DNA from 3 places in the Streptomyces bathyalis genome. Region 1 is predicted to be linked to each of the others. Evidence: riboswitches for the same ligand, from Rfam matches in the RefSeq annotation. Region 1 holds a riboswitch; each other region holds the start of a gene.
The links. A riboswitch is a leader RNA that binds a small molecule or an ion and turns the genes downstream of it on or off. The one in region 1 is predicted to bind cyclic di-AMP.

Region 1 (7,760 bases):
GAGGTCTTCCGCGCGGTCCAGGGCGAGCATCCCGACTGGGACGAGTACCGCGCGGCGATGGTCGCCGACCGGCGCCTGGTCGTGCGCCTCGGCATCGACCACGCGTACGGGCAGCCCCTCCAGCGCTGAGCGAGGTCTTCGGCCGACTCCGGTGATTCCGGGTCCGGCCCCGGGCCCGCCCGACCCGGACTCCTACAAGCCTGCGTCACGGCTCCCCGCCATCAACCGCCCTACTCCGACGCCTCCGTCAGAAGCTTCGTCTCCTCCGGGGTCAGTCGGACCTCGTCGAGCGCCAGCAGCGGCAGGAGTTGCTCGCGTGAGCGGGCGCTGGCGATCGGGGAGGTGACGGTGGGGCGGGTCAGCAGCCAGGCGATGGCGATCGTCGCGTGGGCGACGCCCCGGGCCTCGGCGATCCGGTCGAGGGCGGCGAGTACGCGGGGGCCGCTCTCCGTCTCCAGGTACTTCGAGGCACGCTCGGCGCGCGGGCTTGCTCCCGTGCCCGCCGAACCGCCTTGCTCCGCACGGTACTTGCCGGTGAGGAACCCCATGGCCAGCGCGAAGTACGGCATGACCGCGAGCTGCCGGCGCTCGGCGAGCTCCGCCAGGGGGCCTTCGTAGGTGTCGCGCGAGACGAGGTTGTAGTGCGGCTGGAGCGCGGCGTAGCGGGCCGTGCCGGCGCCGGCCTCGGCGCTGAAGTCGAGGGACGCTTCGAGGCGTTCCGGTGAGATGTTGGACGCGCCGATCTCGCGGACCTTGCCCGCGCGTACGAGATCGTCGAGCGCGGAGACGATCTCGGAGACCTCGGTGCTCTCGTCGTCGAAGTGCGTGTAGTAGAGGTCGATGCGGTCGGTGCGGAGCCGGCGCAGCGAATCGTCGGCCGCGGCCTTGATGTTGGCGGCGGAGAGTCCCCTGCGGTCGGGGTGCGCACCCACCTTGGTGGCGATGACGACGTCGTCGCGGTTGCCGCGCGCCGCCGTCCAGTTGCCGATGACGGTCTCGGAGTCCATGCCGCCGTCGACGCCGTGGCGCCTGCCGGAGTAGACGTCGGCGGTGTCGATGAAATTGCCGCCCGCCGCGGTGTAGGTGTCGAGGACGTCGAAGGATGCGGCTTCGTCGGCCGTCCAGCCGAAGACGTTGCCGCCGAGGCACAGCGGCGATACGGAGAGCCGCCCGAGCGGACGGCGCGAGGCGAGTCCGCCGGTCGTCGGGGCCGTCGGATCAGAGGAGTTGGGCTCAGACATGTGCCGACCGTAGCGCTCTGCCCGATCACCCGCCCATGCCTTTTTCCACGCGGACGCGTCGGCAACCCGCGCCCATCACGAACCCCGAGCCCTCGGGCCGCTCGCCCCGCGCGAACCTCGCGGCCCCGCACCCCTCGCGAACCTCGCGGCCCCGCACCCCTCGCGAACCCGCGAACCCGCGGCCCCGCACCTCGCCGCTCACGCCAACGACATCCACCCCCCTCACCCCGCGCAGGGAAAGACCGACGGCCCTGGCGTCGGGGGGTGGTCCACCAGGGCCGCCGGAACTTGGGGGTGGGGCCGTGCTCGCGTAGGAGAGGGCCCCCGTCCGCCGCCGCCTCGTCCCCTCCTTTGTGTACGCCGAGGGGCATGGGCGAGTCGTGCGTGGTCCAGCGCACCTCGACGGTGCGAGGCGGCGGCGGCGCGATAGGTCATCGCGACGGGCAGTCGTCGTGCATGTGGAGATGTGAGATGCGGAGTACGCCCGGAGGCGGGTATGCCGCAGTGCGTACGCCTTACGCGCGTGAGGCGCGTGCGTACGTGTAGGGGTGCGTATGACGTTGGCGCTGACGGCGGACCGCCGCCGAAGCGGTGTCGGGAATGGTGACGGTGACGGTGTCGGTGTGGCGTACGGGAGGGGAGCCCCGCGGACGGCCGCCCCTCCTGTCGCGGCAGTGTCAGGGCGTGAGGCCCTTGCCCCGCAGCCACGCGGCCGGGTCGATCGCGGCGCCGCCGCCGGGGTGGACCTCAAGGTGCAGGTGAGCACCCGTGACGTTCCCGGTGGAGCCGACGCGGCCGATCATTTCGCCCGTACGGACCTTCTGACCCGCCGAGACGTTCATGGACGACTGATGGGCGAACCAGAGTTCCGTCCCGTCGTCCAGCTGGAGGATGGTGCGGTAGCCGAACGAGCCGGCCCAGCCCGCCTCCTTGATCGTGCCGGAGTGGATCGCGCGGATCGGCGTACCGGAGGAGGCCGCGAAGTCCGTGCCCGTGTGGCCGTTGGACCACAGGCTGCCGGCCTCGCCGAACTGAGAGGTGAGCTGGTAGCCGGAGACGGGAAGCTTGAAGCTCTTGGCGAGCTTGGCCAGGCGGGCCTCCTCCGCCTGCTGGCGCTTCTCGGCCTCGGCCTTGTTCTGGGCCTTCGCGGCCTTGGCCTGGGCCGCCTCGATGGCCGCGTCGCGGGCGGAATCCTCGGCCTGCGACTGCTGCGACTGGGCCTGCTGGAGGATGCGGGAACGCAGCGCCTCGCCCGCGTCGGTCTGGCCCTCCTTGGCGTCACTTGCCGTGAGGGCCGCCTGCGTGAGCGGCTGACCTGCGACGTTCTCGTCGGAACCGCCGGCGAGCAGCTTGACGCCAGGGAGTTCCTTGGCCTTCTCCGCCACATCCGGCATGGAGATCGCCGTTGAGGGCTTCTCCTGCGCGGTGGCGATGCCGCCGGCGCCGACCGCCGCGATCATGCCGACGCCGAGCACGGCACTGCTGCGGGCCATGCTCCCGCCGCGCTGCTTGGCGAGCTTGTGCCGCCCGCGTACGGGGCGCACCGACTCCTCGGTGGGGTTCCACTCCTCGCCGGGGACGGCGCCCGCGGCGGTGTCGAAGGCGTTCGGCACGGGGGGCATCTCGCCCTGGCCGAAGTCGTACGTGCCGAATTCGGGCGAAGGCGCCGCGAACTCCTGCGTGGCGTATGCCCCGTCGGTCCCGTACCCGTAGGTGCCGTCCGTGCCGTACGTCTCGGTCAGCTGCGAGGCGTACGCGTCGTACTGGCCGTACTGGCCCGACGCGTCGAACTGGCTGTACCGGTCGGCCTGTTCGAAGAAGTCGAAGCCGCCGGACTGCTGGTGCGGGTCGTCGTTGCCGTAAGAGCCGTATTGGCCGTATCTGTCGGACTCTTCGTCGTCGAGGTACGGGTCGTACGTGCCCTCGGGGGCATGCCTGTTGGACGCCACGGGGGCGTTCTCCTTTCCTTCCTTCTCGCCTACCGGGTTAGCTGACGGGTTCGGAGCAGGAAGGTCTCCTACGAACTGCCCGCCCGTGGGCGGAACTTGCCGATTCACCCCATCCCTGCCGTGTGGCAGGGGGTGGTTCCCCGGTTCCCTTGGTGCAGCGATATCGAGTTGTGGCTCGGGGTGGTGCACTTTCAGGATTCGGCGACGGCGCACGGAGCCGTCTCTCGTGACGGCAGTGACGACCGCGCTGCGTTATGGAACGTTAATAGAGCCGCAGCTGAGATTCCAAGCGGTTCCGGTGAGATTTGTAGCTGCATGACATGCAGGTTCCTGGACAGTAAGGGCCAATTGGGACACGCGGTCACCCTCCACCACTCGTGAGGTCGCGGTGGGTGACGGGTGAACCGTCCGTGAAGGGCGGTTCCTTCTGCTTCATCTCCCGGCCCGTCCCGCCGGGGAGCAGAACACCGACCGGAACGCCGAACGGACGCCTTGCTGCGGCAGTTCGGTCCGGCTCGTACGCACCCCCGGCCCGCCGACACGGACCGCACCCGCGACAACTGCACCGGCCCCCGGCGGCTGCACCCGCGGCCCCTCGCCAACACCCTTGCGGCGTACGGTCGTTCAGCGGCACGACGATGGGGCGACTCCGCCGACGTCGCCTGCACCGGACCCACGGACGGACGAGCCACGTCCTCGTCCCGCGGGGGAGACCAGGCACACGAGCCGGTCCACCGCCGAGGGCGGCCGGGCCGCCCGGCCCGCACGGGCACCCCGTCCGCCGACCGGCCTCACGCGACCGCGCGAGGCCGGCCCCGCAGCCGCCATCCGACCGGCCCAAGGACCGGGCCACCCGCCCGCCATGCCCTCCTTGTCGCGGTTTGCTCCCGTTCCTGACGGGAACCGGGCTGTATGTCCTACTCACAGAAGCTGCTTGCCTGCGCCAGCGCGCTGCGCGCCGTGCTGCCCGACTCCGAGCGGCAGGGACGCGTGCTCGCCGCCATCGAGAAGACCGAGCACGACACACGGCTGGACCCTCCCCTCCAGGGAATCCAGCGGGCCGTGCACGCACTCCCCCTCAGCGAGGAGGACCGCGACGTACTGCACGGCCACTGGCTCGGCCACCCGCTGCATCCGGCCCTCGTGCAGATCCCGCTCGGCACATGGTTCTCCGCCGCCGTCCTGGATCTGATTCCTGGCAAGCGCAGGCACTACGCGCCCGCGATGCTGATCGCCACGGGGCTCGTCGCCGCCGTGCCCGCCGCGGTGACCGGATGGGTCGACTGGGCCGAGCTGCGCAAGCCGCAGATGCGCGTCGGTCTGGTGCACGCGCTCGCCAATTCCACCGCGATCTTCCTGTACGCGTCCTCGCTGGGCGCACGCGTGCGCGGCCGTTCCGTTCGCGGGCGGGCCCTCGGATACGCCGGGCTCGCGGCCGTCTCGATCGGCGGCGCGCTCGGGGGTCACCTCGCCTACCGGCAGGCGGCGGCCGTCAACCACGCCGAGGACATCCCGGTGCGCACGGAGCCCGGCTGGCACGCGCTCGGCGCGGTCACGGACCTCCCGGTCGGGAAGGCGGTGCGGCGGACCGTCGGCGAGACCCCGGTGCTCGTCGTGCGGGCGAGCGGCAACGCCGTGCACGTACTCGCGGACCGGTGCAGCCACATGGCGGGACCGCTGTCGCAGGGAGAGATCGTCGACGGATGTGTCCGCTGCCCCTGGCACGGGAGCGTCTTCCGGCTCTCGGACGGCTGGAACGTGAGCGGACCCGCCACGTCCCCGCAGCCCGTCTTCGAGACTCGGCACGTGGACGGGCAGGTGGAGGCGCGCCTCGCCTGAGCCGACGGTGGTCCCTCGGCCCGGACCGGCCCGACCCGGACCGTCTCCCGAGCCGTTGCACCCCGTCCGCCGCCCGGACGGGACGCCGAGCCGGATCGGCACCCGTGGCAGAGACTGAGAGGAGGCCGGAGCGGAAGCGACAGCGGCGTACCCCCGTCGGAAGGGAACGACAGACGTGGACGCGGGAGGCACGGGCACCACGCGCATCCTGGAACGCCTGAGGCTTCCGGACGGTGTTTTCGCCAGGCGTGTGGCGGGAGCGAGGCGCACGGACTGGCTGCCGAGATGGGTGAGGGCCCTCCCGCCCGGGCTGGTCGTGCTCGCGCTCGTCCTGGAGCTGCTGACCCCGACGCGCTACTCGTTCGCCTCGTTCCTCACGGCGGCCGTCGTCCTGGCGGCGCTGCTGTCCCGGCCGGCCGCGACGCTCGTCATCGGTGCCCTGTCGATCGGTCTGCTGGCCGGAATGCACGTGGCCCTGACGGACGTGTATCCGGACAACATCGCGGGCCCGGTCATCACCCTCGTCCTGGTCACCGGCTTCTCCGCGCTGCTGGCGATGATCCTCGAACGCACGACGCTTCAGCTCGTACAGGTGCAGGCCGTCGCCGAGGCCACGCAGCGCGCTCTGCTGCGGCCGCTGCCGGAGCGGCTGCGCCATGTGCGCCTCGCGGGCATCTACCGCGCCGCCGACGAGGCCGCTCTCATCGGCGGCGACCTCTACAGCGTCCGGCCGACGCCGTACGGGGTGCGGGCCGTGATCGGCGACGTACGGGGCAAGGGCATCGGGGCCACCGAGGGCGTCGCGACGATCACCTCCTCGTTCCGGGAGGCGGCCATGACCTGCCCGACGCTCTCGGAGGTGGCCGTACGCATCGAGGCGGCGATGGCCATGGACCGGGAGGACATGGAGGTGGGCGGCTCGCTGGCCGTCCCCGTCAGGGGAACGCCGCGCGGCTGGTCCCAGGAGATGTTCGCGACGGCGGTGCTGCTGGAGTTCCCCTCGGACGGAGGGCGCGTGCGGATCCTCAACTGCGGGCATCCGCCGGTCTTCCGGCTCGGTGGCCCGGAGGGCGTCGCCCCCGTGAATCCCGAGCCCGCCCTGCCGCTGGGGCTCGGCGACCTCTCACCGAACGGGCCACCGAGGGAGACGACGTACGAACTGGCCGAGGGCGAGGCGCTGATCGCCTACTCCGACGGGGTCACGGAGGCGCGGAGCCCCGACGGCGGCTTCTACCCGCTGGGGCGGCGGCTCGAGGAGCGCTACGCGGGTGCCTCGAAGGCCGGGAGGAGCGGGGGCGGAGGACACATCCGCGGCAAGCCCGAGACCGTCGATCCGTCGGAGGTCGTCTCCTTCGTGCACAAGGACGTCACGCGATGGGCCGAGTCGATCAACGACGACCTGGTGATCGTCGTCCTCCAGCACGATGCGTCCGCGCACGCGGCCGCCACGCGGTGACCCGCACGGACCGCCGGAACCGGACCGGGGGCGGCCGTTCGGTGACGGCCGCCCCCGGGTGGTGCGGATGACTCGGACGGTGCGGGCCCGGCAGGCCGGAGCGGTGCGGGCCCGGCGGGCCGGAGCGGTGCGGGCCAGGTGCGCCCAGGCCCGGTCCTCGTACCGAAGGAGCCCGGGGGCTCCCGCTCCCCGCACGGCGTGTCCGTCCGCGCGGGGAGCGTCACCCGGCCGGGTCGCGTCAGTCGCGCTCCGCGCCCTCCGGCAGCGAGCGGAGGTCGAGCTTCGGGGTCTGCTGCTCCAGCGACCAGTCCAGCATCTTCTTCGCGTCCGTGTAGCGGGCGCTGCTGTTGAGGATCACTCCGCCGATCGCGCGGCCGTTGCGCTCCGCCGCGAAGACGAGGCACGGCCCGGCCTTGGTGCCTGTGCCGGTCTTGATGCCGATGACGCCCTTGTACGAGCCGAGCAGCTGGTTGGTGTTGTACCAGGTGTAGGTGCGGCCGTTGGTCGCCTTCTGCTTCGTCGACGTGGACTTCGCGACGGCGCGGATGTTCTTGCTGCCCAGCGCGTACTTGCCCAGCGTGGCCATGTCGCGCGGCGTCGACTGGTTCAGCCCCTTCTTCGAGATGCCGTCGAAGGAGTCGAACTGGGTGTTCTTCATGCTGAGCTGGCTCGCCTTCGCGTTCATCTTCCCGATGAAGGAGCTGACGCGGGCGTCCGTGGAGCTGCCCTTGCCGACGGCGTCGGCCAGCGCCATCGCGGCGTCGCAGCCGGAGGGGAGCAGCATCCCGTACAGGAGCTGCCGCAGCTTCAGCTTGTCGCCGGTCCTCAGGTCCGCCGTGCTGCCGCCCCACTTGGCGACGTAGTCGCGGTAGGCCTTCTTGACGGTGATGGTGCGGTCCAGGTCGACGCCGGAACTGACCACGACGGCGGCCGTCATGACCTTCGTGGTGCTGGCCATCTGGCGCTTGGTGTCGGAGCTCTTGCCCCACATCTCCTCACCCGACGCGTTGTCCAGCAGGAAGGCGCCCTTGGCCTTGATGCCGGAGGGGCCGGCCGCCTGCGCCGGGAAGACGAAGGGTCCCGCGGCCAGCAGGGCTCCGGCCGCCACCGCCACAGCGCCGACCCGGCGGGCCCTCTTGGATACACGCATCAACTCGAAGCTCCATCGTCCGTCGCGGGGTTGACGGCCACCCGCGTCCTTGCGGGCGGCCACCCCGTGAATAAAGGTCCGTTGCCCCAAGGACAACGCGACGCGCCGTTTGGTTGCACCGGACC
Region 2 (7,760 bases), 1.4 Mb from region 1:
GGGCGCGACGCTCGGACTTCCCGGAGCGGCCCGCCAGTTCGAGCGCCAGGACGAGGACGGTGTACACGGCGAGGAGCACCCACGCCGCCGCCACCGTGCGCGAGGTGGACAGCCTGTTGTCCTCGCCGATGAGCGGGGCCAGCGCCCCGCCGCGCGCCCGGTGCAGGTACGCGGCGAGCGAGACGACGCCGGCGGCGATCACCGCGGCGATCAGGGACGCGGTGCGCCCGGCGGTCCAGCCGGCGGACAGTGCGGTGAGCAACTGCCCGATCAGCAGCACACCGACGGCTGCCCAGATGGCGATGACGGTCTGCCGCCACAGCGACTCCAGCCGCATCGCACCCTCTTCGCGTGCGCGCTCGGCGACCGTACGGGCGGACCGCGTCAACTCGTCGGAGACCCACTGACGGGAGGCTCCCGGGGAGTGCGCGAGAGCGGCCGGAAGGCCCTTGCCGGCGGCGAGTTCGTCGCGGCGGCGGCGGAAGTCCTCACGTGCGTGCCGGTGGCCCTCGCGGGCACCGTGCGGGCAGTCGCCGCAGGTGCAGGAGGTGGAGTGGGCCCCCGAAGGGGCGCCCGACGGGGCGGACTTCTGAAGCGGGACGGACTCTTCGCGTGCGCCGCTGCCGCCGCCCGTCCCGTCGCGTGCCGTGTCCACGGCCACTGTGCAACCCCGCCTCTCAAACACGTTCGTGAAAGGCGCATTGTGCCCTACGAATCACAGGCCCCTGTCGGCAGGGCGCGCTTCATCACCCGGCTGTGTGAGAGGAGAAGCCGGACGGTGGACACATGATGTCCTCGCCCGGCCCACAAGGCGTAGCCTGTGGATAATTGTCCGAAATTCACGTTCTTACGCAGGAGTTGTCGCCGTTAGCGTGCCCCTCGACTCGTCAACAGGGGGAACACATGACGGCCGACGCCATCGTCGAACTGGCGCGACTCAGCCCGGACTTCAACCGCGACCCTTACCCCGTCTACGCTGCGCTCCGCGCGAAGGCCCCGGTGCACCACGTACGCACCCCGGACGGTGCCGAGTTCTGGCTCGTCGTCGGGCACGAAGCCTCGCGCAGGGCCTTCACCGACCCGCGGCTGAGCCGGGACTGGATCAACCACGGCAGCATCGAGCAGATCCACAACACCGACAGCTCCCAGCCCGCCCTCGCGCACATGCTGATGAAGGACCCGCCCGACCACACACGCCTGCGCAGGCTGGTGGCGGGGGAGTTCACACCGCGCCGCATGGCCCTGCTGGCGCCGCGCATCCAGGAGATCACCGACGAACTGCTCGACGCGATGGTGGCGGGTGAGGAGCGGCGCGCGGATCTGATCGCGTGCCTCGCGTTCCCGCTGCCGATGACCGTCATCTGCGAACTGCTCGGGGTGCCCGAACTCGACCGCGCCGCCTTCCGCGTCTGGTCCAACGAGATGGTCGCGCGCACCAGCAACGAGGCGGAGCGGCGTGCCTACGAGGAGATGCCCCCATATCTGGCGGGGCTGATCGAGGCCAAGCGTGCCGACCCGGGCGACGACGTGCTCAGCAGGATGATCCACGCCGTGGACGACGGCGGTGACCGGCTGTCGTCCGACGAACTCATCGGGATGTCCGTGCTGTTGCTCATCGCCGGCCACGAGACCACGGTCAATCTCATCGGCAACGGCATGCGCGCCCTCTTTGCGCACCCGGACCAACTCGCCGCGCTGCGTGCCGACTTCGGCCTGCTGGACGGCGCCGTCGAGGAGATGCTCCGCTACGACGGCCCGGTGGAGACGTGCACGGAGCGGCTCTCGCTGGAGGACGTGGAGATGGGCGGGGTGACCATTCCCGCAGGCTCGACCGTCCTGATCGCCATGGCCGACGCGGACCGCGACCCGGAACGCTTCAAGGACCCGGACCGCTTCGACATCCGCCGCGACGCCCGCGGCCACATCGCCTTCGGCCACGGCCTGCACTACTGCCTGGGGGCTCCGCTGGCCCGCCTCGAGGGCCGGATCGCCATCCGCTCGCTGCTGGAGCGCTGCCCGGAGATCGCGGCGGACGCGGACGAGTCGACCCTGCCGTGGCTGCCGGGGATGCTGATGAGGGGAGTGCGGCGGCTGCCCGTCCGCTGGTGACGGGTGCGGCGGCGGAGCCCGGCCCGGGGCGCGGGTGTGAGCGGCGCCTCGCTAGGCTCCCAGGCCATGGACGTACTCATACATGTCTTCGTCGGCCTCCACATCATCGGAATCGCGGCCCTGCTGGGCGGCTTCTTCTTCCAGATGAAGGCGATGCGTGCGGACGAGGCCCGCTTCGTGCCCGGCATGCTGCACGGCGCGCTCACCATGCTGGTGACCGGGATGGTCCTCGTGGGCCTCAACCAGGCGGGCGACGACCCCGTGAACAACGTCAAGATCGGCATCAAGCTCGCGCTGCTCGTGGTGATCCTGGGCCTGGTGTATGTGAAGAGGGACGAGGAGAAGGTGCCCTCGTCCCTCTTCGGCACGGTCGGCGCGCTGACTGTGGCGAACATCTTCATCGCCGTCCTGTGGACCTGACGGACGAGACGAAGGCCCTGAAGTCGCCTTCATCGGCGGAGGGTTGAGCCGCCGCACCTCCCCGTGCGCTCCCCGGTGTCCCGAGGGGTGCGCCCGGTCGCGTTGCCGCGGACCGGGCGCACGGACGGGGTGGCCCGCCGTCAGCCGGGGCGTACCGCCGAGTGGAACGGCATGTAGCTGACGTCCTCGTAGGTCACGTCCGCGCCGGGCTTCGGTGCGTGGATCATCTGACCGCCGCCGACGTAGATGCCGACGTGGCTGATGTCGTCGTAGAAGAAGACCAGGTCGCCCGCCTTCATCTCGGACTTGGCGACCTTCGTGCCGACCTTGACCTGGTCCCACGTCGTGCGGGGCAGCGAGATGCCGGCGGCCTTCCACGCTCCCTGTGTGAGACCGGAGCAGTCGAAGGAGGCGGGGCCCGTCGCGCCCCACACGTACGGCTTGCCCAGCTGCGCCTTGGCGTAGGCGAGGACCTTCTCGGTCTGCGACGACTGCGAGCCGCCGCCGCTTCCCGCATCCTGGCGCGCCTCCTCGGCGCGCTCCGCCGCCTTGCGGGCCGCTTCCTGCTTCTTCTTCTCGATCGCGGCCAGGCGTGCCTTCTCCTCGGCCGTCAGTTTCGACAGCAGCTTCCGTGCCTCGGAGAGCTTGTCCTGCACTTCCTGCTTGTTCTCCTTGAGCGCCTTCTGAGAAGCGTTGAGGGCGGCAAGTTCCTCGGTGGCGTGCTCCCGCTTGCTCTGCGCCGCCTTCTGCTGCTTCTCGAAGTCGGCGACGGCTTCCTTCTGACGGCCGCTCATCCGGTCCAGCACGTGCGTCTGCTGGAAGAACTGCTGCGGGTCCTCGGTGAGCAGGAGGGTCGCGGTCTGGGACATGCCGCCGGAACGGTACTGCGCCGTCGCGTAGTTGCCGAGGGTGCGGCGCGCGTCGTTGAGCTTCGCGGTGCGCTCGGCCGCCTCGTCGAGGGATCTGTCGGCCTTCTTGCGCTGGGCGTCCGTCTTCTCCTTGGCCTCGTTGTACTTCTGCGTCGAGGTCTCGGCCTGCTGGTAGAGCTTGTCGACCTTCTTCTTGACCTCGGAGATCGACGGCTTGCCGTCGTCCGGTGCGGCCTGCGCGCTCTGGGAGAGCAGGGAGACGGAGGCGAGTGCCGCCGTGGTGATGCCGAGGACTCCGCGCTTCGTCGAGGCGGTCTTCAGTATTCGGGTGCGCGGCTTGCGATGTGACGCCAAGACCGGCAGCTCCTTCCGTGAACCGCCTACCGGGTTAGCTGACGGGTTCGGGCTTTCGGAAGGCTGCCCTACGGGTCGTGCGCGGTGCTTCCGCGGTGCGCGCTTCCCGATTCACCCCGGGTGCGTACGCCGGACTGCGCGTACGCGGTGGGTCCCCGGCTCCGTGGGCATTGCTCGTCGGTTGCCCTTCGGATGACCGTCGGATTCGGCGGAGGCGGCCCGTGCCGACGCTTTCGCCGGCGATTGGTGCGGACCGCCTGGCACGGCACGGTAGCGAGATGTGGGGCGTCTGTGAAGGCCGTTAGGTGATACGTCCGATATCTGTTCGTTATCCCGTGAGGGGAGTGGCGGTGCGGTGTCGGCGCGGCAATCTAGACTTCTACGACGATGAGCAGCCTCTTCGACGACAGCTTTCTGGCGGACCTCGCACCCGTGCGCGCGCAGGACAGTGCCTCTCCCGGGCAGGACGGCCCGAGCAGTTCCGACGGGCCTTCGGGCGGCCCCGGAAACGGCTCCGGCGAAGGGCCCGGCGGCCGTTACGGAGGCGGCACGGGAGGCTCGTCCTCGTACCACAGGGGCGGCTCACCCCGTACGGTCGTCGACCCGGAAGCGCTGCTGGCGGAGCTGAACGAGTCGCAGCGCGCGGCCGTCGTGCACTCCGGTACGCCGCTGCTGATCGTCGCGGGCGCCGGCTCCGGCAAGACCCGTGTGCTCACGCACCGCATCGCGCACCTCCTCTCGGCACGCCATGTCCATCCCGGGCAGATTCTCGCCATCACCTTCACCAACAAGGCGGCAGGCGAGATGAAGGAGCGCGTCGAGGAACTCATCGGCCCCCGCGCCCAGTCGATGTGGGTGTCCACCTTCCACAGCGCGTGCGTACGCATCCTGCGCCGTGAGAGCAAGAAGCTCGGCTTCACCTCGTCCTTCTCGATCTACGACGCGGCCGACTCCAAGCGGCTGATGGCGCTGGTGTGCCGGGACCTCGACCTGGACCCGAAGCGGTATCCGCCGAAGGCGTTCAGCGCGAAGATCTCCAACCTCAAGAACGAGCTGATCGACGACGAGGAGTTCTCCGGGCAGGCGTCCGACAACTATGAGAAAACTCTCGCCGAGGCGTACACGATGTACCAGGCGCGGCTGCGCGAGGCCAACGCGCTGGACTTCGACGACATCATCATGACGACCGTCCATCTGCTCCAGGCGTTCCCGGACGTCGCCGAGCACTACCGGCGCCGCTTCCGCCACGTCCTCGTCGACGAGTACCAGGACACCAACCACGCCCAGTACATGCTGGTGCGCGAGCTCGTCGGCACCGGCGAACCGGCCGAACAGCAGCCCCGCGCCGGGGACGAGGAAGGCGGCGAGGAGCAGGAGGAGCGGCCGGCGCCTCCGATGGCCGAGCTGTGCGTGGTCGGCGACGCCGACCAGTCCATCTACGCCTTCCGCGGTGCCACGATCCGCAACATCCTCCAATTCGAGGAGGACTATCCGGACGCCACGACGATCCTCCTCGAGCAGAACTACCGCTCCACGCAGACGATCCTCAGCGCCGCAAACGCCGTGATCGAGCGGAACGAGAACCGCCGCCCCAAGAACCTGTGGACGGAGTCCGGCGCGGGTGCCCGCATCACCGGCTACGTGTCGGACACGGAGCACGACGAGGCGCAGTTCGTCGCCGACGAGATCGACAGGCTCACCGACGCGGGCGAGGCCAGGGCCGGCGACGTGGCGGTCTTCTACCGCACGAACGCACAGTCGCGTGTCTTCGAAGAGGTCTTCATCCGCGTCGGGCTGCCGTACAAGGTCGTCGGCGGTGTCCGCTTCTACGAGCGCCGTGAGGTCCGGGACGTGCTGGCCTATCTGCGGGTGCTGGCCAACCCGGAGGACACGGTGCCGCTGCGCCGCATCCTGAACGTGCCCAAGCGCGGCATCGGCGACCGCGCCGAGGCAATGATCGAAGCGCTCGCGCTCCGCGAGAAGATCACCTTCCCGCAGGCGCTCGCCCGCGTCGACGAGGCCTACGGGATGGCCGCCCGTTCGGCCAACGCCGTGCGCCGCTTCAACGTACTGATGGAGGAGCTGCGCACGGTCGTCGAGTCCGGAGCGGGGCCCGCCACCGTGCTCGAGGCGGTTCTGGAGCAGACCGGCTATCTCGCCGAGTTGCAGTCCTCCACCGATCCGCAGGACGAGACGCGCATCGAGAACCTCCAGGAACTGGCCGCCGTGGCCCTGGAATTCGAGCAGGAGCGGGGCGAGGACGAGCCGGGCACGCTCGCCGACTTCCTGGAACAGGTGGCCCTCGTCGCGGACTCCGACCAGATCCCGGACGAGGAGGCAGGGGAGGAGAGCGGCGTCATCACCCTCATGACGCTGCACACGGCCAAGGGGCTGGAGTTCCCCGTGGTCTTCCTCACGGGCATGGAGGACGGCGTCTTCCCGCACATGCGGGCCCTGGGGCAGACGAAGGAACTGGAGGAGGAGCGGCGGCTGGCGTACGTGGGCATCACGCGTGCGCGCAAGCGGCTCTATCTGACGCGGTCGGTGCTGCGGAGCGTGTGGGGGCAGCCCTCGTACAACCCGCCGTCGCGCTTCCTGGAGGAGATCCCGGACCACTACGTGGACTGGAAGCGCACGGGAGCCGCGGCCGGAGGCGGCGCGAGCGGTGGCGGCGGCATCGGCTCGGGGCTGGGCGCCGGGGCGTCCCTGGCCGCCCGCGCGGGCGCCTTGGGTGGCGGGGAGCGGCGTGGCGGGCCCAGCGGCTTCGCGACGCGGCGCACGTCGGACCGTCCCGTCGTCTCGCTGGCGGTCGGCGACAGGGTCACGCACGACACCTTCGGGCTCGGCAGGGTCGTCGCGGTGAAGGGCAGCGGCGACAACGCGGAAGCGACGATCGACTTCGGCGGCGAGAAGCCCAAGCGGCTGCTGCTGCGTTACGCGCCGGTGCAGAAGCTGTAGGGGGCGCGGGCGCTCACGACGAGTGCCGGCGCGCACGAGAACCGCAGCCGTCACGAGGAGCGCGGGTTCGCACGGGGACGACGGTACTCACGGACGGGCCGGTGCGCACACAGCGCCCGCACCGGGAGCCTGCTCGGCGGCCGCGCGGGACCGGCTCACGGCTCAGAGGCCGGAAGGATCGCGTCAGGCTTGCCCAGGGCCCCTACTGGGGGTCCAGGCCCTTGCCGCGCAGCCACGGGAGCGGGTCTATGGCGTCGCCGCCGCCGGGGTGGACCTCGAAGTGCAGGTGCGGTCCGGTGGAGTTGCCCGAGGTGCCCGAGTAGCCGATGGTGTCGCCGGCCTTGACCTGACCGCCACGGATCTTGGTGCTGCTGAGGTGGCAGTACCAGGTCTCGGTGCCGTCGGGCGCCGTCACGACGGCCATGTTGCCGAAGGACACGTCGTACTTGGTGGTGACGGTGCCGTCGGTCGCCGCCATGACCGGGGTGCCCTCGCTGACAGGGAAGTCGATTCCCGAGTGCACGGACATCCAGTTGAGACCGGCCTGCCCGTAAGTGGCGCTCAGGCCGTGCTCCTTGACGGGAAGCGCGAACTTGGGACGCAGCGCCTCCTTGCGGGCGGCCTCCCTGGCCTTGCGCTTGCGCTCCGCCTCCTGGCGGGCCTGGAGGTCCAGACGCTCCTGCGTGCGGCTGGCCCGGTCCGCGAAGTCGTCGGCGTCGGCAGAGAGTCCGGCGAGCTGGGTGTCGAGCTTCTTGTTGACCGGCTGGACGGGGGCGGATGCCTGCGTCGTCGTGTCGTCCTGCGGGGCGTTGCCCGCGACGGACGCCGCCGCGGCAGCGGCCACGCCCATCACAGCGACGGACGGGACGGCGACAGTGAGGAGTGCGGAGCGCCTGGGCCTGGGAGAGCGGCGCCTGCCAGGCAGGTTCGCGACCCTCAAGTCCCGCTCAGGGCGGACGTCGGGAGTCCCGAGGTCTCCGTGACCCTCCGATGCGTGGCCGTGTACGTCGTCGTGCTGCCCGCCGGACTCAGCGAACTGCGCCGGGGAGT
Region 3 (7,760 bases), 1.4 Mb from region 1:
GCGCCCGCGCGCGCAAGCTGCTGGACGCCGCCTCACGGATGGCCGTGGACGAGGGCATCACGCTGGACGAGGCCCTCGAGGAGGAGGAGCCGACCCTGCACGAGATGCTCTCCAGGGACCGGCTGCGTGACCTGACGGACCCGACGCACTACACGGGCTCCGCGCCCGCCCTCACCGACCGCGCGCTGCGGCGCGGCCCGACGCCCGTCCGTTCGTCCGTTCCGGCGCACGGGCCCGCACAGCCGCCCGGCACCGCACAGGACGCGGAGAATCAGGGAAGTTGGCGCAGAAGCAGCCCCGATGACGCAGACGACGCAGCAGCCCCCGACCGAGAGCGGTGACAGACCATCGGCATCGGAATCCCACCTCCCGCCTCGCCCGGCGACAGCGGAAGCGATACACCCCGCAGGTCGAGCAGTCCCGGGGACATCACCGTGACCGCTCTCGGCGGGCCCGCTGCCGAGCCGCTCCCCTACCACCGGGTCGACGGACCGGCCGACGGCAGGCCGATGATCCTCGGGCCGTCCCTGGGCACCTCGCTGGCCGTGTGGGAGCCGCAGCTTCCCTCGCTGATCCGCACCCACCACGTGCTGCGCTGGGACCTTCCGGGGCACGGGGCCTCCCCGGCCGAACCGATGGCGGGCTCCTCCAGCGAACTGATCCCCAACGACGGCAGCGCCACCGTGGGGCACTTGGCCGAACTGGTGCTCCGCACGGCCGACGCCCGGGGCTGGGAGCGGTTCGCCTACGCCGGGGTGTCGCTGGGAGGCGCCGTCGGCCTGTACCTCGCGGTGCACCACCCCGAGCGGCTCACGACGCTCTCCATGGTCTGCTCCTCGGCCCGCTTCGGAGAGCCCTCCGCCTGGCGTGAGCGTGCGGCGGCCGTGCGTGCGAACGGCACCGAGTCCATGATCGCGTCCCGCCCCGGTGTGTGGTTCTCGCCCGAGTACGGGAGCACGCCGCACGGTGCGGCGATGCTGGAGGATCTGCGCTGTACGGAAGCCGCCGGGTACGCGGCCTGCTGCGACGCCCTCGCGTCGTTCGACCTGCGGGACCGGCTCGCCGATGTGACGGTGCCGACCCTCGCCGTCGCGGGACGCCTCGACCCGGCCACGCCGCCCGCGCACTCCCGTGAGATCACCGACGGCATCCCCGGCGCCGCCCTGGTGGAGGTCGCCGGGGCCGCGCATCTGGCCAACGCCGAGTGTCCCGACCCGGTCACCTCCGCCCTGCTCGTCCACCACGAAGGCGTGCCCGGCCAGGCGGACCGCCGGTGAGCCCGGCGCGGGCGGCCGGCGGCGACCCCGTGAGCCTCGCAACCCCCCTGCGGCTCCCTCGCGCGGTCCGTCCGGCCGCCATACGCTGAGTCGCATGAGCTGGACAGCGCGCAGCATCCCCGACCAGAGCGGGCGTACCGCGGTGGTGACGGGCGCCAACAGCGGCATCGGCTACGTGACTGCGCGCGAACTGGCGCGGCGCGGCGCCCGGGTGGTGCTGGCGTGCCGCAGCGAGCAGCGCGGCGCCGCCGCTCTGGACCGGCTGCTCTCCCAAGTGCCCGAGGCCCGCGCGGAGTTGCGCCTGCTGGACCTGGCGGACCTGGCGTCCGTACGGGAGTTCGCCAGAACGCTGCCCTACCGCCGGCTCGATCTGCTGGTCAACAACGGTGGCCTGATGGCGGTTCCCTACGGACGTACCGCCGACGGCTTCGAGACGCAGTTCGGCGTGAACCACCTCGGTCACTTCGCCCTCACCGGGCTGCTGCTGGAGCGGCTCCTCGCCGCGCCCGGCGCCCGCGTGGTGACGGTCGCCAGCATGGCCCACTTCCTGTCCAACATCGACATGAACGACCTCGGCAGCGAGCGCCACTACCGCCCGATGGTCGCCTACGGCGCCTCGAAGACGGCCAACCTGCTCTTCGTGCGGGAGCTTGCGCACCGTGCCGACCACCAGGGCCTCGATCTGACCGTCACGGCCGCCCACCCCGGCTATGCGCGGACCGAACTGCAGGCCAAGGGCCCGCGGCTGGCGGGCAAGGCGGGGCGCGAGCGGGTGACGCAGCTGTTCACCGACGCGGTGGGCGCCTCGGCGGACCAGGGTGCGGCGCCGGTCCTGTACGCGGCGACCGCGCCGTACGTGCACGGCGACACCTTCTACGGTCCGCGCATCCTGGGCGTGCGAGGCGGCCCCGGTCCGGCCTGGCGGGCCCCGTGGACGCGCAACGACATCGCGGCGGCGCAGCTCTGGGCGGTCTCGGAACGGCTGACGGGGGTCACCTACGCAGTGAAGTGACCCCCGTGCTCCGACCCGGGGCCCTGAGCGGGGACGGTGCCGGCGCTCCTGACGCGGGGCCTCCTCCGGTGCCGGCCGGGGGGTGCCGCTCAACCGCCTCTCGCCGCCGTACTGCCCCCGTACCTCCGCCGTCGGCTCGGTCGGAGCCTTTGTGCGTGACCTCGGGATCGGGCATGGTTTCCTGCGTCCGTGCGGTGCCACCGGGGAGGACCGCCGCCCGCCCGCCGGTCCGGCGTCCGGTACACCCCATACATCCCGTACTTCTTGTTCGTCCGTTCACGCCGGAGCCGCCCGCCCGGCGCGGCGGGAGGAGGCAGCCGTGATCCGCGTACTCGTCGTCGACGACGACTTCATGGTTGCCCGCCTGCACAGCACCCTCGTCGAGCAGGTGCCGGGCTTCACCGTGGCGGGAGCCGTGCACAGCGGCAAGGACGCCCTGGCGGCCGTGCGCGAGCTGCGGCCCGACCTCGTGCTGCTGGACATGTACCTTCCCGACCTGCCGGGCCTGGAGGTCCTGCGGGAGCTGCGCGGCACCGGCGGGCCGGAGGAAGGCCCCGACGTGCTGGTGGTCACCGCCGCCCGTGATGCCGAGACCGTGCGGGGCGCGCAGCGCGGCGGCGCCGTGCAGTACGTCATCAAGCCCTTCGAGGGGCAGCTGCTCAAGGAGCGGCTGCTCCGGTTCGCGGAACGACGCGAGGCCCTTGCGGCGCTCCAGGCGCCGGAACAGCGGGACGTGGACCGGCTGTTCGGCGACGCGTCCGCCCCCGGCGGCGAGCCCGGCGACCCCGGCACGTCCGGCCTCCCGGGCGGCAGCGGCACCGAGGGCTCCGGAGCGCACCGCCCGCATGCGAGGGAGGACGGGGCCGCCGGCCGTACGCGGCTGCCCAAGGGCCTCACCGAGCAGACGGCCGGACTGGTGCGTGCCACGCTCGACGCCGAGACGGATCCCGCGGGCCTTTCCGCTTCCGAGTGCGCCGGGCGCATCGGCCTGTCCCGTGTGAGCGCCCGGCGGTATCTGGAGCACTTCGTCTCCGTCGGGACCGCCCGCGTCACCCTGCGGTACGGCACCACGGGGCGTCCGGAGCGCCGCTATCACCGCGTGGATCCGTCCGGCTCCGAGGCCCCCGCGCAGACCGGTCCGTAAATCGGGCGGAAAGCGTGATTCGCGCCACAGAAACCCCGTGACCGGCGTCACATCGGCGACTTCACGCTCATCCCGGTCCGTTCAATTCCCTTGCACCGTAAGGCGAATGGAACGGCACGCCTTAACCCGTACATGCCAATTTCCGCGATCTTCATCTTCCGTGGATTCTGCGCCTTTCTTGTGGTGACGAATTCCTTCTGATTAACGTGCAAGCCCACCGCGTCTCCCGTGCGGTGGTCCGCTGCCGGAACGCCGAATCCTGCCACCGGCCCGCGGAAATCACGCAATCCCAGCCCGGCAGGAGCGGGGGACCCAGGTAAGTGCCGCGCGTTTCGCCCCCTTGGAAACGCACGGCTTGGGGTGAAGCCGCACGCGAATGCCCCCTCGCATTCGCCGCGGCCGGGCTGCTCCAGCCCGAATCCGACAGCTCACCTCGCAGGCGCAGGAGAGGAACAGCCCTATGTCCGGACGCGGTCGACACCGTCGTCAGTCCAATCGCCGTATCCCGCGCGGAGTGTCGCGCACTTCCCTCGCCATTACGGCGGGCGGTGCGGGCATCGCCCTGCCCTTCATCGGCTCGGGCACCGCGAACGCCGCCTCCGTGGACACCTGGGACAAGGTCGCCCAGTGCGAGTCCACGGGCGACTGGTCCATTAATTCCGGCAACGGCTACTACGGCGGCCTCCAGTTCAGCCAGAGCACATGGGCCGCCAACGGCGGCACGGAATACGCACAGCGCGCCGACCAGGCCACCAAGGAAGAGCAGATCAAGGTCGCCGAGAAGGTGCTCGACAGCCAGGGCCCCGGGGCCTGGCCCTCCTGCGGCGCCAAGGCCGGGCTGAGCGCGGACAGCGCCGCTCCGGACCTGTCGGGCGGCTCCGACAAGCAGGCGAAGGCCGCTGCCGGCGAGGCCGACAAGAAGGCCGAGAAGTCCAAGCCCAAGAAGGCCGGGAAGAAGGACAGCCCGAGGAGCGGCGAGAAGTACACCGTCGAGACCGGGGACACCCTCAGCGCGATCGCCCGCGAGCACGACACCAAGGGCGGCTGGCAGGGCCTGTACAAGGCGAACCGGAAGACCGTGGGCTCCGACCCCGACCTGATCCGCCCGGGTCAGAAGCTCAGCCTCGACGGCGAGGCACGGGCCTCGCGCTCGCAGCCGCAGCGCAGCGAAAAGGCACCGCGGGCCGGCGCCACGCATTCCTCCGGCTCGAAGTACGGGAACAACCTCGACGGCTGGATCCGCGAGTCCCTGGACATCATGAAGTCCAAGAACATTCCCGGGACTTACAACGGCATCAAGCGCAACATCATGCGGGAGTCCGGCGGCAACCCGAACGCCGTCAACAACTGGGACATCAATGCCCAGAACGGCACCCCGTCCAAGGGTCTGCTGCAGACCATCAAGCCGACTTTCGACTCGTACCACGTCGAGGGAACGGCCAATAACATGACCGACCCCGTCGCGAACATCGTGGCCGCCTGCAATTACGCGGCCGCCAGGTACGGCTCGATCGACAACGTCAACGGACCGTACTGACCGAGCGATCCACCGGACCCGGTCCGACGGGTCGGTGACAAGGCCGGCGACAACTCAACACAGGTGCGGTGCGATTCAGCATTCCTGCGATTCTCCGAATCGTCCACGGATCAGCGATTCGGCGAATCGGCTGTCCACCGCATTGCCACGCCGATGGCGGCTCGTTCACCGGATTCCTTCCGGGGGACCAGCCGCCATCGGCTTTTCCTTGTTCCGCGTTGTCACGGGCGGCGCAACGGATTCCGCCCGCGGCCCTTCACGGCTGGAATGTCTCCTCGGCACGCACCGCGACTTCGAGAACCAGCGGCCGTGTGCTGTCGGGGAGTTCGGGAAGCAGCGCGTCCAATTCGGCGAGGAGTTGGGCGTGTCCGGTGACACGGCGCGCCGAACAGCCCAGGGCCTTCGCCATGCCGGAGACGCTGACTTCCTCGAAGTCGGGCCAGGGCGCGGTGTTTTCGTGCTTGTCCGCGAGCCGGTCCATGATCGCGTAGCGCCCGTTGGCGAGGACGACGAAGACGACGCCGACCTTGTAGCGCACGGCCGTCCACAGCGCCTGTATCTGGTAGAGCGACGACCCGTCGCCGACGACCGCCACCACCGGGCGCTCCGGCGCTCCCATCCGCACGCCGATGGCCGCCGGCAGCGCGAACCCGAGCGCGCCCATGGCGGCGCTCAGGAATCCGAGGGGCCGACGCGCGGGCACGAGCGCGTGCAGATCGGGACGGCTGGAGGGGGTCTCCTCCACCAGCACCGTCTCCTCCGGCAGCCGCCGCGCGAGCTCCGCCAGTACGTGTGCGGCACGCAGCGGCTCCCCCTTGGCGGGCGGCGGGGGCGGAACGGCCCGCTCGGCGACGGGCCGCACGGCGTCGGGCGTCCGTGCGGCACCGCCTTCGCCCTTGCCAGCGGTCTGGGCGAGCGCCGTGCAGAACGCGGGCAGTTCGGCCACCACGGCGAGTGCGACCGGGGCCCGTTGGGCCTCGGCCGGGTCGTCCGTGACGACGGCGAGGCGCGTGCCCGCCCGCACCAACGGACCCTTCTCGTACGGGTACTGGCGGAAGACGGGCGCCCCCACGCTCAGCACCAGGTCGTGCGCGCCGAGGACCTCCCGCAGCCGCGTCCGGTCGGCCGGCAGATGGCCGGCGAAGAGCGGATGGTCCTGCGGGAATCCGGCGCGGGCGCCGAAGGACTCCTGCCACACGGGGCAGCCGAGCCGCTCCGCGAGGAGCGTCAGCGCCTCCCAGGTCACCGGGTGGTCGGCTCCGGCACCGACGACCATCGCGGGTGCGCTCGCCGCGTCCAGCAGCGCGGCGACCTCCCCCACGTCGCCGGTGTCGGCGGCAGCAGGAAGCCGCAGCTGCGCGGGAGCGGGAAGCGGCAACTCCTCCGCCGGCTGGGCCCAGTCGTCCATCGGGACGATGACCAGCGCGGGGCCGCGCAACGTACGGGCGGCGTGTGCGGCCCGCGCGATCGCGCCCGGCACGTCCTGCGCACGCGGAGGCGTCTCGGTCCGTACGGGATAGTCGCCGGCGAGCTGTTCCAGGCGCCCCGCGAGAAAGGGCTCCTGGACGAGGTGGCGGCGGTCCTGCTGGCCGACGACCACGACGAGCGGCGCGCGGTTCACCCGTGCCGTGGACAATGCGCCCGCCGCGTTCCCGAGGCCGGCGGTGGTGTGCAGCAGCGCGAGCGCGGGCGCCTCGCGCGCGATGGCATATCCGGTGGCGGCCCCGATGACCGAGCCCTCGTGCAGCGCGAGCACGAAGCGGATGTCCTCGGGGAGGCCGGCGAGGAAGGGCACCTCCGTCGAGCCGGGGTTGGCGAACACGGTGGTCAGGTCGTGCCGGCGCATCACGTCGAGCGCCGCCTCGCGGACGGTGGGCATGAAAGTGGAGCTCCTGTTGCGGTGACTTGCGGGGCCGGCCGGAGTGCCGGCCCCTCGTTCTGCCGTGTGTGCGGACGGCTGCCGCGGACCCCTAGGCCGCGGCGGGCTGCTTCCGGCTGCGGACCTGCGAGAGCACGAAGAAGCCCGCGACGACGATGATCGCGTCCAGCCACACGGCGGCCTCCCAGCCGCCGGTGCTGTCACGGAGGACGCCGCTGATCGCCGGAGAGAGGACGGCGCCGATCTCACCGATGAGGTTCTGCATGCCGAACGCCGAACCCCGCAAGGACTCCGGGGCGAGATCGGCGGTCAGAGCCTGGCCGACGGGCTGCAGCGCGTTGAAGAACAGGCTCGCGGTGAAGAGCAGGATGCCCATGACCCACAAGGACGGCTTGGCCGCGGCGCTGAGGTACCAGGCGAACGCCAAGGTCAGCACGGCCTGGATTCCGGTGAACGTGAGCATCATCGACTTGCGTCCCCAGCCGCGTCGCAGCCCGTAGTCCGAGAGCCAGCCGCCGGCCGGGAAGCCGAGGATGCCCGCCCCCGCGTTGAATCCCGCGGTGAGGGCGGCGGCCATGAACGACGACTTCGCCGCCCCGGCCACGATGGACACCGACCAGAAGCTGAAGAACCACAGGTTCCACAGGATCGCGATGTAGACGATGTAGATCAGCATCAGGTCCCGGTTCTTGACCACGGGACCGATCTCCGTGCCCTTGCGGACCAGCACGAAGAGCACCAGGCCGAGGGCCAGGCCGACTTCGAGCAGGGCGACCCACAGCTCGTTCAGACCGGCGCTCGTGCCGAGCCAGTACACGCCCATGATCAAGGCGAGCGAGACGGCGGAGTAGGCGCTCAGATGGAGCGTCGCGCGGCTCAGCCCGGAGATCGTCAGGTGCGCGCGGAACCAG

Region 2: it holds a riboswitch for cyclic di-AMP, as region 1 does, so the genes downstream of both, G4Z16_RS11705 (C40 family peptidase) here and G4Z16_RS18050 (M23 family metallopeptidase) in region 1, are expected to answer to the same signal.
Region 3: it holds a riboswitch for cyclic di-AMP, as region 1 does, so the genes downstream of both, G4Z16_RS32985 (transglycosylase family protein) here and G4Z16_RS18050 (M23 family metallopeptidase) in region 1, are expected to answer to the same signal.

The regions. Positions count from the first base shown of each region.
Region 1 covers NZ_CP048882.1:4,144,454-4,152,213, reverse strand. The annotation lists gene G4Z16_RS18060 (PPOX class F420-dependent oxidoreductase) at 1-129, shown strand, start outside; gene G4Z16_RS18055 (aldo/keto reductase) at 231-1,241, opposite strand; gene G4Z16_RS18050 (M23 family metallopeptidase) at 1,919-2,863, opposite strand; cyclic di-AMP (ydaO/yuaA leader) riboswitch at 3,202-3,360, opposite strand; gene G4Z16_RS18045 (Rieske (2Fe-2S) protein) at 4,103-5,029, shown strand; gene G4Z16_RS18040 (PP2C family protein-serine/threonine phosphatase) at 5,205-6,485, shown strand; gene G4Z16_RS18035 (D-alanyl-D-alanine carboxypeptidase family protein) at 6,724-7,635, opposite strand.
Region 2 covers NZ_CP048882.1:2,730,335-2,738,094, reverse strand. The annotation lists gene G4Z16_RS11720 (hypothetical protein) at 1-661, opposite strand, end outside; gene G4Z16_RS11715 (cytochrome P450 family protein) at 904-2,109, shown strand; gene G4Z16_RS11710 (hypothetical protein) at 2,176-2,529, shown strand; gene G4Z16_RS11705 (C40 family peptidase) at 2,670-3,752, opposite strand; cyclic di-AMP (ydaO/yuaA leader) riboswitch at 3,760-3,932, opposite strand; gene pcrA (DNA helicase PcrA) at 4,140-6,710, shown strand; gene G4Z16_RS11695 (M23 family metallopeptidase) at 6,913-7,760, opposite strand, start outside.
Region 3 covers NZ_CP048882.1:5,584,060-5,591,819, reverse strand. The annotation lists gene G4Z16_RS24210 (class-II fumarase/aspartase family protein) at 1-341, shown strand, start outside; gene G4Z16_RS24205 (alpha/beta fold hydrolase) at 435-1,277, shown strand; gene G4Z16_RS24200 (oxidoreductase) at 1,372-2,289, shown strand; gene G4Z16_RS24195 (response regulator transcription factor) at 2,609-3,433, shown strand; cyclic di-AMP (ydaO/yuaA leader) riboswitch at 3,710-3,888, shown strand; gene G4Z16_RS32985 (transglycosylase family protein) at 3,948-4,970, shown strand; gene G4Z16_RS24185 (thiamine pyrophosphate-dependent enzyme) at 5,227-6,849, opposite strand; gene G4Z16_RS24180 (MFS transporter) at 6,941-7,760, opposite strand, start outside.